4 regions of the Tatumella ptyseos genome follow, and region 3 is predicted to be linked to each of the others. Evidence: predicted binding sites of a transcription regulator. Region 3 holds the regulator's gene; each other region holds the start of a gene.
The links. The regulator PurR, encoded in region 3, represses purine synthesis genes. The targets are predictions, from matches to a motif close to CANGCAAACGTTTGCNTG.
Positions count from the first base shown of each region.

Region 1: the regulator PurR is predicted to act here: its motif matches at 1,165-1,182, upstream of rbsD (D-ribose pyranase).
Region 2: the regulator PurR is predicted to act here: its motif matches at 1,183-1,200, upstream of glyA (serine hydroxymethyltransferase).
Region 4: the regulator PurR is predicted to act here: its motif matches at 1,599-1,616, upstream of gcvT (glycine cleavage system aminomethyltransferase GcvT).

Region 1 is NZ_CP130649.1:3,133,465-3,137,250, reverse strand. Features, by position in the region: gene rbsA (ribose ABC transporter ATP-binding protein RbsA) at 1-732, opposite strand, end outside; gene rbsD (D-ribose pyranase) at 734-1,153, opposite strand; gene QJR74_RS14790 ((S)-acetoin forming diacetyl reductase) at 1,402-2,175, opposite strand; gene alsS (acetolactate synthase AlsS) at 2,189-3,786, opposite strand, start outside.
Region 2 is NZ_CP130649.1:2,184,295-2,188,080, reverse strand. Features, by position in the region: gene purL (phosphoribosylformylglycinamidine synthase) at 1-368, shown strand, start outside; gene glnB (nitrogen regulatory protein P-II) at 678-1,016, shown strand; gene glyA (serine hydroxymethyltransferase) at 1,309-2,562, shown strand; gene suhB (inositol-1-monophosphatase) at 2,627-3,430, opposite strand; gene trmJ (tRNA (cytosine(32)/uridine(32)-2'-O)-methyltransferase TrmJ) at 3,554-3,786, shown strand, end outside.
Region 3 is NZ_CP130649.1:1,477,369-1,481,154, forward strand. Features, by position in the region: gene punC (purine nucleoside transporter PunC) at 36-1,205, opposite strand; gene punR (DNA-binding transcriptional activator PunR) at 1,308-2,210, shown strand; gene purR (HTH-type transcriptional repressor PurR) at 2,207-3,232, opposite strand; gene QJR74_RS06970 (C40 family peptidase) at 3,432-3,786, opposite strand, start outside.
Region 4 is NZ_CP130649.1:630,118-633,903, forward strand. Features, by position in the region: gene ubiI (FAD-dependent 2-octaprenylphenol hydroxylase) at 1-673, shown strand, start outside; gene pncA (bifunctional nicotinamidase/pyrazinamidase) at 681-1,337, shown strand; gene gcvT (glycine cleavage system aminomethyltransferase GcvT) at 1,681-2,775, shown strand; gene gcvH (glycine cleavage system protein GcvH) at 2,790-3,176, shown strand; gene gcvP (aminomethyl-transferring glycine dehydrogenase) at 3,185-3,786, shown strand, end outside.

The sequences.
Region 1 (3,786 bases), 1.6 Mb from region 3:
AAGCTTTCGACCCACCATCAGTTCAATTAAGCGTTCTTCATCAATATCGTCGATGGGATATTCGCCAATAAACCGGCCATCTCGAAAAACGGTAACATCGTCGCAGATATCAAAAATTTCTTTCATACGGTGAGAGATATAGACGATGCCACACCCTTGGGCGGTTAATTCATTAATCACCTCGAACAGGGCGAGGGTTTCTGTATCGGTCAAAGCATCTGTCGGCTCGTCCATCACGATCACTTTCGACTGATAGCTCAATACTTTCGCGATTTCGACCATCTGTTGATCGCCAATCGATAAGCTATCCACCAAGACTTTGCTGGAAAAACGGAGCTTTAGTCGGGCTAGTAACCGATCGGCCTCGCGATACAGTGTTTTCCAATCGATACGTCCAAAGGCAAGCCGCGGCTCTCGGCCAAGAAAAATATTCTCAGCCACTGTCAAGGTACCAATTAGGTTAAGCTCTTGATGGATAATACCGATACCGGCTTCCTGTGACTGTTTCGGGCCAGAAAAGACCGTCTCTTTCCCTAACCATTGGCAAGTTCCAGCATCCTTTTGGTAAATACCCGTCATAATTTTCATCATGGTCGACTTACCGGCGCCATTCTCGCCCACTAAAGCCATGACGCGTCCGGCCTTGACGCAGAGTGAAGCATCATCCAGCGCTTTAACTCCTGGAAACGATTTTTCAATATGGGTAAGGGCCAAGAGACATTGAGTTTCCATCTTAAAAAGTGACTCCCGCCGTAAAGATCACATTGGCATAAGGCGTACATTCCCCCGTACGAATGACGGCGCGCGACTGATGGGTGAGCGATTTAAACTGCTCATGGGAGAGGTAGAAAATCTCTATCGGTTGTCCCTGCTCGACTGACACTCGTTCAATTAATGCCAGCAACTGCTGATGGGCCTGAGGATTATGCTCAACGATCTCGTCGGCAATATGTGCCGCTTGAATCTGCATCGCGTTAGCAACCACTTCGCTCACTTGTCGAAAGCTAGGGACACCTTGGGTCAACGCCAGTTCAATACGGGGAAGCCCTGACGGGATAGGAAGTCCTGCATCGGCAATCGTTAGCGTCTCAAAATGACCGAGTTGCGTGACAAGATGGGCAATATCGGGATGTAAAAGATGACCTTTGTTCATACTTCGCTCCTCAGCGAAACGTTTCGCTGGCAGTAGCATGAACTAAGCCCGATCGCTCGCTCAATGGCGTAATAAGAAAAACGTGATAGCCATCGAATCGATTCGCTGAAACAGTGATATACACCAAATAATTAATGTAACGCTGTAAATCATTACTGGAATAAATGTTTAGACGATCGGCTTTTGACCTAAGCCCTTCGATAAAGATGGGGATCCCCACTGCCTAAGGAAGACAGTGGGGGAAAGGATTAACTAAAGACCATTCCACCGTCGATCAATAGCGATTGTCCGGTCATATAATTAGCGTCCGGACTAGCAAGGTAGGAGACACAGGCCGCGACATCCTCGGCTTCAGATAAGCGTCCCAAGGTAATACGTTTTGCAAACTGCTCCGTTCCGTAGCCTTCGGGTTGCCCCGCTGCCGCTGAAATCTCTTTATCAATCCGTTGCCACATCGGCGTTTTCACTATGCCTGGGCAATAGGCGTTAACGGTAATCCCTAGCGGAGCCAAATCACGAGCAGCGGTTTGGGTTAACCCTCTCACGGCAAACTTACTGGAACTGTACACCGCAAGCTCTGGATTCCCTACGTGGCCAGCCTGAGAGGAAGCATTGATAATTTTTCCCCCATGGCCGAGTTGCTTAAATGCCTCGATAGCCGCCTGCATCCCCCAAATAACACCCTTCACATTGATGTTATAGACCTTGTCGACAATATCCTCAGTGATCGACTCAATAGGCGTTGATGGGGCAATCCCAGCATTATTGACAATGACATCGAAGCCCCCAAACGTCTGCTGCGCTTGCTGTACCGCAGCGAACACCTGCGCGCGATCGGCTACGTCGGCCTGAATCGCCAAGGTCTTTCCCCCCGCTTGTTCAATTTTCTTACTGACGCGGGTAGCGGCCTGCACATCAAGATCCACCACCGCGACAGCAAACCCATCACGGGACAACCGTAATGCAATCGCTTCACCTATACCCTGTCCTGCCCCTGTCACTACTGCCACTTTATGCTTCATCTTATTATCCTTCTTAGATAATTTGACTAAGATGTAGCGCTTCCATTAACCGTGGATTATCAGAATAATCGACGGGAATCGCTACGACCGCAGGCCCCTCCACATCCATTGCGCGTTGTAAAATAGGCTCAAGTTGGTCGGTACTTTCGACGGCAAATCCTGCTGCACCAAAAGCTTCAGCATAGGCCTTGAAGTCGATCGCCCCGAACTTAACCCCAGAAACGCGTTGGTATTTTTTTTGTTCTTGCATTGCCACCATGTTGTACTCATCATCCACCCAAATAATGTGCAAAATGTTGGCTTTTAGTCTTACCGCTGTCTCCAGTTCCATACTGGACTGCATAAATCCACCATCTCCCGAGACCGACACCACTTTTCGTGAAGGATCCACCAGCCACGCACCAATAGCCCAAGGAAGCGCGACCCCCATGGTTTGTTGTCCATTAGAAATAATGATTTGCCGTGCACGGAAGCTGTAAAGATACCGAGCGATCCAAATGTGGAAACTCCCCATATCAACCGTTAACGACACATCGTTATTAATGATGTCTTGCATCGCCCGCACGATTCGTAAGGGGTGTATCGCAAACTGGTTTAACTGATGGGCTTTCGTAGAGAGAATTTGCCGTTGCAACTGCCTATCTTCTAATACTAGGCTCGTCTCTGGGCTAAGAATGAGTGGACTGCTGATATGTTGGGTTAATAGCGTGAGGGTCTGGGCAATATCACCAATCAGCTCAATATCCGCAATATAATAATTATCCGGTTCGGCAGGCACGACATCGATATGAGCCAAGGCAACATTGCCGTCGCTCCACATAGCGGGTTCATATTCTACTGGGCTATAGCCGATGGTGATCACCAAGTCTGCTTGCCGTAATAACTTATCACCAGCTTGATTATTGAATAGTCCGACACGCCCCGCAAAGCGACTAAAGTGCGCTTCGGTAATCGCTCCTGCCGCCTGATAGGTGCTCGTCACCGGGATATGGCTAGCATCCAATAGCTGCTTGAGTGCTTGTGCATTATCCGCTTGGCTGGCCATCAGACCCAGCAAGATTACCGGATTTTTCGCCTGCTCAATCTGTTTCGCGAGGGCTTTAATATCATTAACGGGGGCTGGTCCTTGTTTCATTGAGGGAATGACTGGCAACGTATGGCCGCGTACCGGATCATTAATAATATCTTGTGGCAGACTCACAAAGGTGCCGCCGGGCCGTCCCAGCTCAGCTTTACGAAAAGCATTGGTGATCACTTCGCTGATTGCATCCGCCGAATTAACTTCTACTGAGTATTTGGTGATCGGGCGAAACATCCCTACCGTATCCATACTCTGGTGTACCTGCTTTGCGCTATCGGAGCGTTTGACCGCGCCGCCTATTGCCACCACTGGGTCACCCTCACTGGTCGCGGTGGCGACACCGGTAATAATATTGGAACATCCCGGGCCTGAGGTGACTAAGGTTACCCCGGCTTTGCCGGTTAAACGGCCAATTGCTGCGGCCATAAAGGCCCCGTTTGCCTCGTGCCGAACCGGGATCATCTCTATGGATGAATCAACTAAGGAATCGAAAACACGATCAATTTTAGCGCCTGGGATACCAAAAATCT
Region 2 (3,786 bases), 710 kb from region 3:
TGGTCGAAAGCCCATCGCTCGTACTCGAAGGTATGGTGGGTTCACGGATGCCTATCGCAGTTTCCCACGGTGAGGGCTTTGTGGAAGTTCGTAATAGCGATCATTTACAGCAACTTGAAAATAGCAAGCTTGCGGCCTTACGCTTTGTGAACAACCACGGCCAAGTGACAGAACAGTATCCCGCTAACCCGAATGGCTCGCCGAATGGTATTACGGCGGTCACTAATACTTCTGGGCGTGTCACCATTATGATGCCGCATCCAGAGCGTGTATTCCGCACTGTCAGTAACTCGTGGCACCCGGAAAATTGGGGCGAGGATGGTCCTTGGATGCGCCTGTTTAGAAATGCGCGTAAACAATTGGGCTAATATTCTGGAAAACTCCTAAAGCGTTGTAGGGCTATTCGCCCTGCAAGGCTTTGTTGTTATCATTTGCTGTATTCATTGACTGTTATGATGACATTGTGATTCATAAATATATATGATGCCTATAAGGTGCCTTCTGTCCTAGAATTGATAACGCGTTATCTTATCTGGACATCACAATAGTGGGGCACCTTATTTTCTTGTCCAGTGACTTCCCTGAGCAATTCAGCAATAATACTCTTCTCTTAGCCGCATAGTGTATTCACCCTGTGAGTCCCTTATGCAGTGACGCAACGGATAATAAGGTTTGTCATGAAGAAAATAGAAGCGATCATTAAACCGTTCAAATTGGATGATGTCCGCGAATCTCTTGCTGAAGTCGGGATTACCGGGATGACCGTCACAGAAGTTAAAGGTTTCGGACGCCAGAAAGGCCATACAGAACTGTACCGTGGCGCGGAATACATGGTCGACTTTTTACCAAAAGTAAAAATCGAAATCGTGATTGCCGATGATATGGTCGATACTTGCTTAGAAACCATAATGAAAACCGCCCAAACCGGTAAAATCGGTGATGGAAAAATCTTTGTGGTCGATGTGGCTCGTGTGGTTCGGATCCGTACTGGTGAAGAAGACGAAGACGCTATTTAATTTTTACTACTTCCTTAGCAGCACGTTGGCCAAAGGCTATTTTTCTTCGTGCTGCTTAGCTTTACCCCTTTCCCTTGCATCTGCCAATCTCGTACAGAAGCACTTTATTTTGATTCCTGCCCCTTAAAAAGCGTCAATTGATGGCAATATCACCGTCTAGCGCGAAAAGCCAAACGTTTGCGTAAAAAGACCTGCTTCTCTCTACCACCTAGCTTGAAAAGAGTTTACACTAACCGCCATTACCCGTTGTGGGGGAATTTTGATGTTAAAAGCAAGCTGAGTGGAGATGGGAATGTTAAAGCGAGAAATGAACATAGCCGATTACGATGCGGCACTATGGCAGGCAATGGAGCAAGAGAAAGTGCGTCAGGAAGAGCATATTGAACTGATTGCTTCAGAAAACTACACCAGTCCACGTGTAATGGAAGCGCAAGGCTCCCAACTGACCAATAAATATGCCGAAGGGTATCCAGGCAAACGCTACTACGGTGGTTGCGAGTATGTTGATATCGTAGAACAACTGGCGATTGATCGTGCTAAAGCCTTGTTTGGTGCAGACTACGCGAATGTCCAGCCTCACTCAGGCTCCCAAGCTAACTTTGGTGTCTTCACCGCGCTGTTAACACCGGGCGATACTATCCTCGGAATGAACTTGGCGCACGGTGGCCACCTCACTCACGGTTCTCCGGTTAACTTGTCCGGTAAACTCTACAACGTAATCCCTTACGGCATCGATGAAAGCGGTAAGATTGATTATGACGAGCTTGCTGCACTGGCTCAGCAACATAAGCCTAAGATGATTATTGGTGGATTCTCTGCTTACTCAGGTGTCTGCGATTGGGCAAAAATGCGTGAAATCGCGGATAGCATTGGCGCATGGTTATTTGTCGATATGGCACACGTTGCAGGCTTAGTTGCTGCCGACGTCTATCCTAACCCATTACCGCATGCTCATGTGGTCACCACAACGACCCACAAAACCTTAGCCGGTCCACGCGGCGGCCTGATCTTAGCGCAAGGCGGTGATGAGGATCTGTATAAGAAATTAAACTCTGCCGTGTTCCCAGGTGGTCAGGGCGGTCCATTGATGCATGTTATCGCCGGTAAAGCGGTCGCTTTTAAAGAAGCAATGGAACCAGAGTTCAAAACGTACCAACAGCAAGTCGCTAAAAACGCGAAAGCGATGGTCGAGGTTCTGCTTGAGCGCGGGTATAACATCGTCTCTGGCGGAACGGAAAACCACTTATTCTTGTTGGATCTCGTAGAGAAGAATCTTACTGGTAAAGAAGCAGATGCTGCGCTGGGTAGCGCGAACATTACCGTTAATAAAAACAGCGTGCCTAACGATCCGAAAAGCCCATTTGTCACCTCGGGGATCCGTATCGGTACTCCAGCGGTAACGCGTCGTGGTTTCAAAGAAGCGGAAGTTCGCGAGTTAGCGGGATGGATTGCCGACGTATTAGATAACGTTAATGACACGGCAACCATCGAACGTGTGAAAGGTCAAGTGCTAGCACTCTGTGCTCGCTTCCCCGTTTACGCGTAAAATCGAGATGCAATAAAAAAGCCGCGATAGTGACCTATCGCGGCTTTTCTTTTAGCAATTAGGCTTAGCGTTTTAATGCATCGCTAAGTTGATCGCGCATAACCGCTAACATCTCACGAACCACACGTGAGTTACCCGCCACAATGTTACCTGATTGCAGGTAACCATGGCCGCCAGTGAAATCTGTCACCAAACTTCCGGCTTCACGTACTAATAATTCACCTGCAGCGAAATCCCAAGGTTTTAACCCAATCTCGAAATAACCGTCGGTACGACCCGCTGCCACATAGGCTAAGTCCAATGCTGCTGAGCCGGTACGACGGAAATCTGCGCATTTAGTGAATAATGCGGTGACCACGTTGAGGTAACTGGCTGAGTGTTGTTTCGCCTTGAAGGGGAATCCTGTAGCGATGATGGTGCCGTCTAAATCGCGTGCGGTGCTGCCGCGCAGACGGTAACCATTAAGCTGAGCGCCTTGGCCACGTACCGCAGTGAAAAGTTCGTTACGCATTGGATCATAGACGACTGCGACTTCAGTACGGCCTTTGATACGTACGGCGATAGACACTGAGAAGTGTGGGAAACGTTTGATGAAGTTGCTGGTGCCATCCAGAGGATCGATAACCCATTGTATGTCCTTATCTTCACCACCTAAATCACCGCTCTCTTCCGTCACAATGCTGTGTTGCGGATAAGATTTACGGATAACTTCGATAATTAAACGCTCGGCGTCACGGTCAACGTTGGTGACAAAATCGTTGGTGCCTTTTTGATTCGTTTCTACTGCGTCAGGCGTTTCATAATTTTTGGCGATAAGATTGCCGGCCTTGCGCGCTGCGCGCACGGCGATGTTCAGCATCGGATGCATCGGTTATTCCCACTGGATGTTAAAGAACGAAAAATCGCGGGCAGTATAGCAGAAGGTTAAATAAAAGTCTTAGTTTATGTTAGTATCCTGTCATTATTTCTTTTGGCGACATGAATCCTGCTTATGTTACAGAATATACGAATTGTCTTGGTTGAAACTTCTCACACCGGGAATATGGGCTCAGTCGCCCGTGCCATGAAAACCATGGGTCTTTCTAACCTTTATCTGGTTAACCCATTGCTTAAACCTGACTCGCAAGCGATCTCGCTTGCTGCCGGTGCTAGCGATCTGATCGGCAACGCTACCATTGTCGACACACTCGACGAAGCGATCTCAGGGTGTAGTTTAGTGGTGGG
Region 3 (3,786 bases):
GTTCAATAGCGAATAAATAACTAAGTAGAAATGGGTTAGCGGGGGGAGTTATCAGCGGATGACTGGTAGAAAAAACCACACAGTGCCAAAATTACAGTGGATGCCATGGCAATTACCGTAACCGTAACCACTTCTTCGATCTGTGAAGAAACCCAAAGGCTGTATAAAAAGCATAACCCGAGTTGCGTAAAGTTTTGTACTGAAGCGGCTTTGCCGCTGTGCTCAGGAAAAGCCTTTAACGCTTTCGATACCACTATCGGATAAATGGCGCCGTTGGCCATCGCCATTATGCAGAAGGGTACGAGTAAGCTAAAAAGAGTAGGTGTTAGCCATAAACCGACGATAAGTAATCCTAAAATACTGATCAAGTACGCCAATAGAAGCCAAGGTAAGAGTTGTTCACCTTGATAACGGTTAAGTAATGCACGGCAACCAAACCCACCAATCAAAAAGGTGACAGTTTGTGGAATATAGCTAAGTCCAATTTCACTCGGGCTTAGGCCCAATTGTCCCATAATAAAAGGCGATCCGGTTAACCAGGCGAAAAAGCTTGCCGAACACGCTGCATAGATAACAATGTTCCCTGTAAATTGTGGCTGTAGAAGGAGGGTCTTATAAGATAAGGACTCAACGTCAACTGCCGTGGATCGAGTAGTGGAGGGCAGTAAGTAGAGGGTTAGTCCTAATAGCACACCGCTAATTAAAGTTAATGTTGTGAAGATTGCTTGCCAATCAAAATGGGTAAGTAGCCAAGCACCAATCAGTGGAGCAAGAGCTGGTGAGAGGGCCACCAGCGGCATGATCGACGCGAACATTTTATGCGCCTTCTCTTTAGGGAAATGATCAAGCACCAAAGACTGCCAGCACACCGCTGCTGCACAAACGCCACAAGCTTGGAGAAATCTTAACGCCAATAATAGGCGAGCATCTTTCACCCATACTACCGCTAGGCAACTTAGGGTGAATATCGACAGACCATAGAGCAGTACAGTTCGGCGGCCAATTTTATCTGATAACGGCCCCCAAAATAATTGCGCACAACAGAATCCTGCCAAGAACAAACTTAAGCTGGCGCTGACCATATTCGCACTTGTCACCAGATAGTCTTGCATCGCGGTAAATGCAGGAAGATACATATCGGTTGCCAAAAAGCCGAGCATACTCAGTAAAGCGAGATAAATAAAAAAGAGTTTTGGATGTTGCATGGAGCGTCCTAGTCAAAATAATCCGAGGAGTGTAAAAGGATGCAGACTTGTTTGTAAAACGGTAATATTTGCCAACATCCTTCAAAATAATTGAAAGCAACTATGTGGTCAGAATATACCTTAATGGTAATTGATAGTGTGGCGCGCAATGGAAGTTTTTCGGGTGCGGCTCAGGAACTACATAGAGTTCCTTCTGCGATCAGTTATTCAGTAAAACAAGTAGAAGAGTGGTTAGCTGTCGATGTATTTGAGCGGCGCCATCGTGATGTGGTATTAACTCCCTCTGGTGAGCACTTTCTCGCTGAAGCGCGCAGTGTTATCAAAAAAATGAATGGCACTCGTCAACAATGTCAGCAACTTGCCAATGGTTGGAGGGGCCGTTTCTCTGTAGCCATTGATAGGATTGTGAAACAGACTCGAGTCGAACAGCTCGTCTTGGATTTCTATCGTCATTTTCCAGATGTTGAGCTTCATATTAATGATGAAGTTTTCAATGGCGTGTGGGATGCGTTAGCGGACGGACGGGTTGATATGGCGATCGGCGCAACGCAAGCTGTCCCAGTATCTGGGCGCTTCAGTGTTCGCGATATGGGTAAACTCTCTTGGCGTTGTGTCGTGGCTCACGATCATCCTTTGCGGGGAGAAACATTCATTAGGGAAGAAGACTTACGAGTATGGCCTTCCTTAGTCATTGAAGACACCTCAAGGGTTCTCCCACGTCGTGATACTTGGACATTGGATAATCAACGCCGTCTAGTTGTACCGAATTGGTCGGTAGGAATACGCTGTGTACAAAATGGTCTATGTGTTGCGATGGTGCCGTCGCACATTGCAACGCTTTACCTTAAGCAGGGGACACTTGTCGAATTACCGATTAGCTATCCAGATAGCCCTTGTTACTTGAGTTGGCGAGAGAATAGTTTTTCACCAGTGTTACAATGGATATTGGATTATCTGGGGAATACAGCCACTCTCAATCAAGAGTGGCTAGAGGCGAAGGATTAACGGCGATAATCCCTGTAAGGGCCATCAATAACAGAACGCCGTTCAACCAGTTGAGGATGAATTTCAAGACGTTGCGCCTCATCGCGTTTATTGACAATACGATCGAGTAGCATCTCAAGCGCTTTTTCGCCTAATTCAATTTTAGGTTGATGAATGGTCGTTAGGGCGGGGCTAAAATAACGCGAATTACGGATGTTATCATAACCAATGATCGAAATATCTTGAGGCACATTCAATCCCTGCTCATTGGCGGCGCAAATAGCCCCCATAGCCATTACGTCACCACCACAGAACACGGCAGTGGGGCGTTTTTTCTGTGAAAGGATCTGCTGCATGGCCAGATAACCCGATTCTGATTCGAAGTCCCCTTGTACAATCCACTCCTCGCGAGGGATAATGCCTTCATCATTTAGCGCCTTAATAAAGCCTGCTAAACGCCCCCCACCTGTGTGGCGCTCCATCTGACCAGGGATACAGCCGATATCTCGATGGCCACGATCCAATAGGTAACGGGCGGCTAAATGTCCTCCCGCAAAAGCATTATCTTCAACAGTATCGGTAAAATTGGCGTGAGAACTTCCCCAATCCATCACCACCATCGGTAATTGGCTATGCTCTTCAAGCATTTTCAACAGAGAATCAGGATACTCGGCACACATCACCATTAAACCATCGACACGTTTTTGCGCCATCATCGAGAGATAGGCCCGTTGTTTTTCAAAGTCAGTATGGGCATTAGCCAATAATAGTGTGTAACCATGTTGAAAACATTTTTTTTCAATCGCTTCAATGATCTCTGCCCAATATGGGGCTTCTACTGACGTCGATAATAAACCAATAGTCTTGGTGGTATTGACCTTTAAACTACGTGCAACAGCACTGGGCGAATAGTGAAGGGCATTAATGGCCTCCCAAACTGTTTGCTGTGTTTGTTCGGCAACGAAACGGGTTTTATTAATAACATGAGAAACAGTGGTGGTGGAAACCCCGGCGAGTTTTGCCACATCTTTTATCGTTGCCATGAGGGGAATCTCCTAGGAAAGCGTTTGCGTTTGCGCAACTTAAAATTAAGGGGGTGGATTCTAGCAGGCTAAAAGGGGTAAAACGAGCTTTTTGCGCAACGCAGCTAAATCGTTTACAAATCGTTACCTTGGAAAGTGTTTTTAGTCGGTAATAAAAAATCCCCGACAGAGCGGGGATTCGTTGGTAAGCAATTTATGGCTATCGAACCGAGTTCGGCGTCATGACTCGTCGAGCGCCAATATAATGTTTTTGCCAATACTCACCAGTGAGATCGGTAATTTGGATATCTTTGCCAGTACGAGGTGATTGAATAAACTTACCGTTGCCGACATATACTCCAACATGGTCGGCAGCCCCCCGGCGATGGATACGAAAGAACACCAGGTCACCTTTTTGAAGTGAATTTCTTTTTACTGGAGCAGCGTCACGTAAGTGATACATTTCGTTGGCCGTACGTGGAATCTTAAATTTAACTAAATCCTTATAAGCATAATAGACTAGACCGCTACAGTCGAAACCGGTATGCGGAGAAGTACCGCCCCATTGATAAGGT
Region 4 (3,786 bases), 850 kb from region 3:
CTTCTGGGATTATAAGCACCACGCATTAGTCGCCAATATTCGCACCGAGCAACCTCACCAGGGGATTGCCCGGCAGGTATTTCATGGCGAAGGTATTTTAGCTTTTCTCCCTTTTGAAGACCCGCACTGCTGTTCGATTGTCTGGTCGACCGAACCGCAAACCGCGAAAAAGCTAAGTTTGATGGATGAGTCGCTATTCTGTCAGCAACTGGCTGTTACCTTTGATATGCAGCTAGGACCTTGTAGCCTCAATAGCGAACGTAAAACCTTCCCGCTTACCGCTCGCTACGCCCGACAATTTGCCCGCCACCGGCTCGTGTTGGTTGGGGATGCTGCGCACACCATTCATCCGTTGGCGGGCCAAGGCGTGAATCTAGGCTTTATGGATGCCGCCGAACTTATCGGTCAGCTCATCCGCCTTCACCAAGAGGGCAAAGATATTGGACAACACCTCTATCTGCGTCGCTATGAGCGCCTTCGTAAGCTAAGTGCAGCGAAAATGTTGGCAAGCATGCAGAGCTTCCAAGACCTGTTCGCAGGACAAAATCCGCTGAAAAAAATGGTTCGTGATATCGGCTTAACCCTTGCGGATAAGCTTCCCGGTATCAAACCACAGTTGATCAAGCAAGCGTTGGGCGAACATGATCTGCCTGAGTGGCTGCGAAAGGAGTAAAATCATAATGAGTCAAGGTTCAATCACGATAGGTAACAACACTGCACTGTTGGTTGTGGATGTTCAAAATGACTTCTTACCGCAGGGGGCTTTAGCGGTACCCCAAGGTGATGAGGTGATCCCTGTCATCAATCGTATTGCCCCTTTATTCGAGCAAGTGGTAATCACCCAAGATTGGCATCCGGCGGGTCATCTTTCCTTCAGTTCTTCTCACCCTGGGTACCGAGATTATCAAATGATCGAGATGCCCTATGGCCCTCAATGTTTATGGCCTGAACACTGTGTTCAAGGAACTCACGGCGCACAACTGTCTGAGGCAATGAACCTGCCTCACGCCAGATTAATTCTTCGTAAAGGTATCCATCCGAGCATTGATAGTTATTCTGCCTTTCTAGAGGCGGATCGGCAAACCTCAACAGGACTCCTCGCTTGGCTACAAGCACAGGGGATTGATCAGGTTATGATAGCGGGACTTGCCACCGACTTTTGTGTGGCGTGGACGGCCATAGATGCTGCCCAAGCAGGCTTAAAGACTTGGGTAATCGAAGATGCTTGTCGGGCAATAGATATAGACGGATCGCTGAATCGAGCAAAAAAGGCGATGCAGGATGCTGGTGTGATTTTCCTCACATCTTGTCAATTGCACCAACTTTGTGAAGGCTGATTTATTCTAATTGATGACTATTTTTACCCTTAGAAAAACTAATCCGAACGCTTTTCTTTTGGTTATAAATAGCGTAGATAAACTCTCTCACTCACTTCCACAAATATAAAAATGGCGACTTATGTCGCTATTTAACAGCATAATTCGCCCTTATCGCGTTACGTTAACTTCAAGCAACACTATTGCCTTATTTTGGTGCGTGCAAGTTTCGCCCCCATTTCACCTTATAGCTAAGCAAACCAATGAGTGATAACTTGCTGTAAGGACAACGTTTGCGTTTGAATCCTAACCGCCGACCTAAGCAAGCTAACTCACCGCGGTTTTACGCGGCAGAAGGAGTGTTATGAGTCAACAAACCCCTCTCTTTGCACAACACCAAGCCTGCGGTGCCCGCATGGTCGACTTCCACGGATGGTTGATGCCACTGCACTACGGTTCGCAGCTCGATGAGCATCACGCGGTTCGTCGTGCTGCAGGAATGTTCGATGTGTCCCATATGACCATTGTTGATCTTACAGGCGCACGTACCCGCGAATTTTTACGTCATTTGCTCGCCAATGACGTCGCCAAATTAACACTACCAGGTAAAGCGTTATATAGCGCGATGCTCAATGCTTCAGGTGGCGTTATCGATGACTTAATTGTCTATTTTATCGACGAGCAACACTTCCGTTTAGTGGTCAACTCTGCAACGCGTGAAAACGATCTAGCGTGGATCTCAGATCAGGCCAAGGATTATGGCATTCAGATCGATGAACGCAGAGACTTAGCGCTGATAGCAGTACAAGGTCCGGAAGCGATTGAGAAAGCCCAGTTGGTGATGAGTACTGAGCAGCGTAGCGCCGTGTCGGGACTCAAGCCTTTCTTTTCGGTGGAGAGTGGGGGCTGGTTTGTTGCGACCACGGGTTATACCGGTGAGCAGGGTTACGAAATAGCCTTGCCCGCTGAGCAGGCTGCCACATTATGGCAAGCGCTACTAAACGTCGGGGTAAAACCCGCTGGCTTAGGGGCTCGAGACACCCTACGCCTAGAGGCGGGGTTGAACCTTTATGGACAGGAGATGGACGAGTCCATTAGCCCACTTGCCGCAAACATGGCTTGGACGCTTGCTTGGCAGCCAGAAGAACGTGAGTTTATTGGTAGGGCGGCGCTTGAGCGTTTACAAGAGCAAGGGACGGATAAATTGGTGGGCTTGGTCCTGCATGAGAAAGGCGTTCTGCGTAACGACTTACCGGTCTCCTTTACCGATATCAATGGTGATCCTCAGCAAGGGGTGATCACCAGTGGATCCTTCTCGCCGACATTAGGCTGCAGTATTGCGCTCGCTCGGGTGCCCGCCACCATCGGAGATAAAGCGGTGGTCCTTATTCGCCAGCGTGAACTGCCGGTCTCTGTGACACAACCCTGCTTTGTTCGCGCAGGAAAAGCTTTGATTTAATACTGGAGAATAAAATGAGCAATGTTCCACAACAATTAAAATATCGCGACAGTCATGAATGGGTTCGTCAAGAAGAAGACGGCTCAGTCACTGTGGGGATCACCGAGCATGCCCAAAGCCTACTCGGCGACATGGTCTTTGTTGATTTGCCTGAAGTCGGTCGTGAAGTCAGCGTTGGCGACGACTGTGCCGTTGCCGAATCGGTAAAAGCAGCTTCCGATATCTATGCGCCGCTAAGCGGCGAGATCATCGCGGTGAATGACGAACTCAGTGATAGCCCTGAGCAGGTCAATACCTCACCTTATGAGTCGGGCTGGTTATTTAAAATGAAGATCAGTAATGAAAACGAACTTAGCCAATTACTTGATGCTGATGCCTACCAAACGTTGATCAATAAGTGAGTAAGACGATGACGCAAACACTCAGTCAGTTAGAACATTCAGAAGCCTTCATTCGTCGCCACATCGGTCCAGATACAGACCAACAACAGCAAATGTTACAACAAATTGGCGCACCTGACTTACCGACCTTGATTGCGTCCATCGTGCCTGAAAATATACAATTACCCACTACACCTCTTCAGCTAGCACCAGCCAGTGAACATCAAGCGTTGGCAGAATTGAAAGCCATTGCCGCAAAAAACCTGCGATACAAATCATGGATTGGAATGGGCTATAGCGCAGTCCTTACTCCACCGGTTATCCTGCGTAATCTACTCGAGAATCCTGGATGGTATACGGCATATACCCCTTATCAGCCGGAAGTCTCTCAAGGGCGGCTTGAAGCCTTGCTTAACTTTCAGCAGGTAACGCTAGATCTTACCGGAATGGACGTTGCCTCGGCGTCTCTACTCGACGAAGCGACGGCTGCTGCGGAAGCGATGGCCATGGCAAAGCGGGTGAGTAAGCGTAAAAATGCTAACAAATTCTTTGTTGCTGAAGATATACATCCCCAAACCCTTGATGTCATCAGAACACGTGCCGAGACTTTTGGATTCGAGCTGGTTATCGA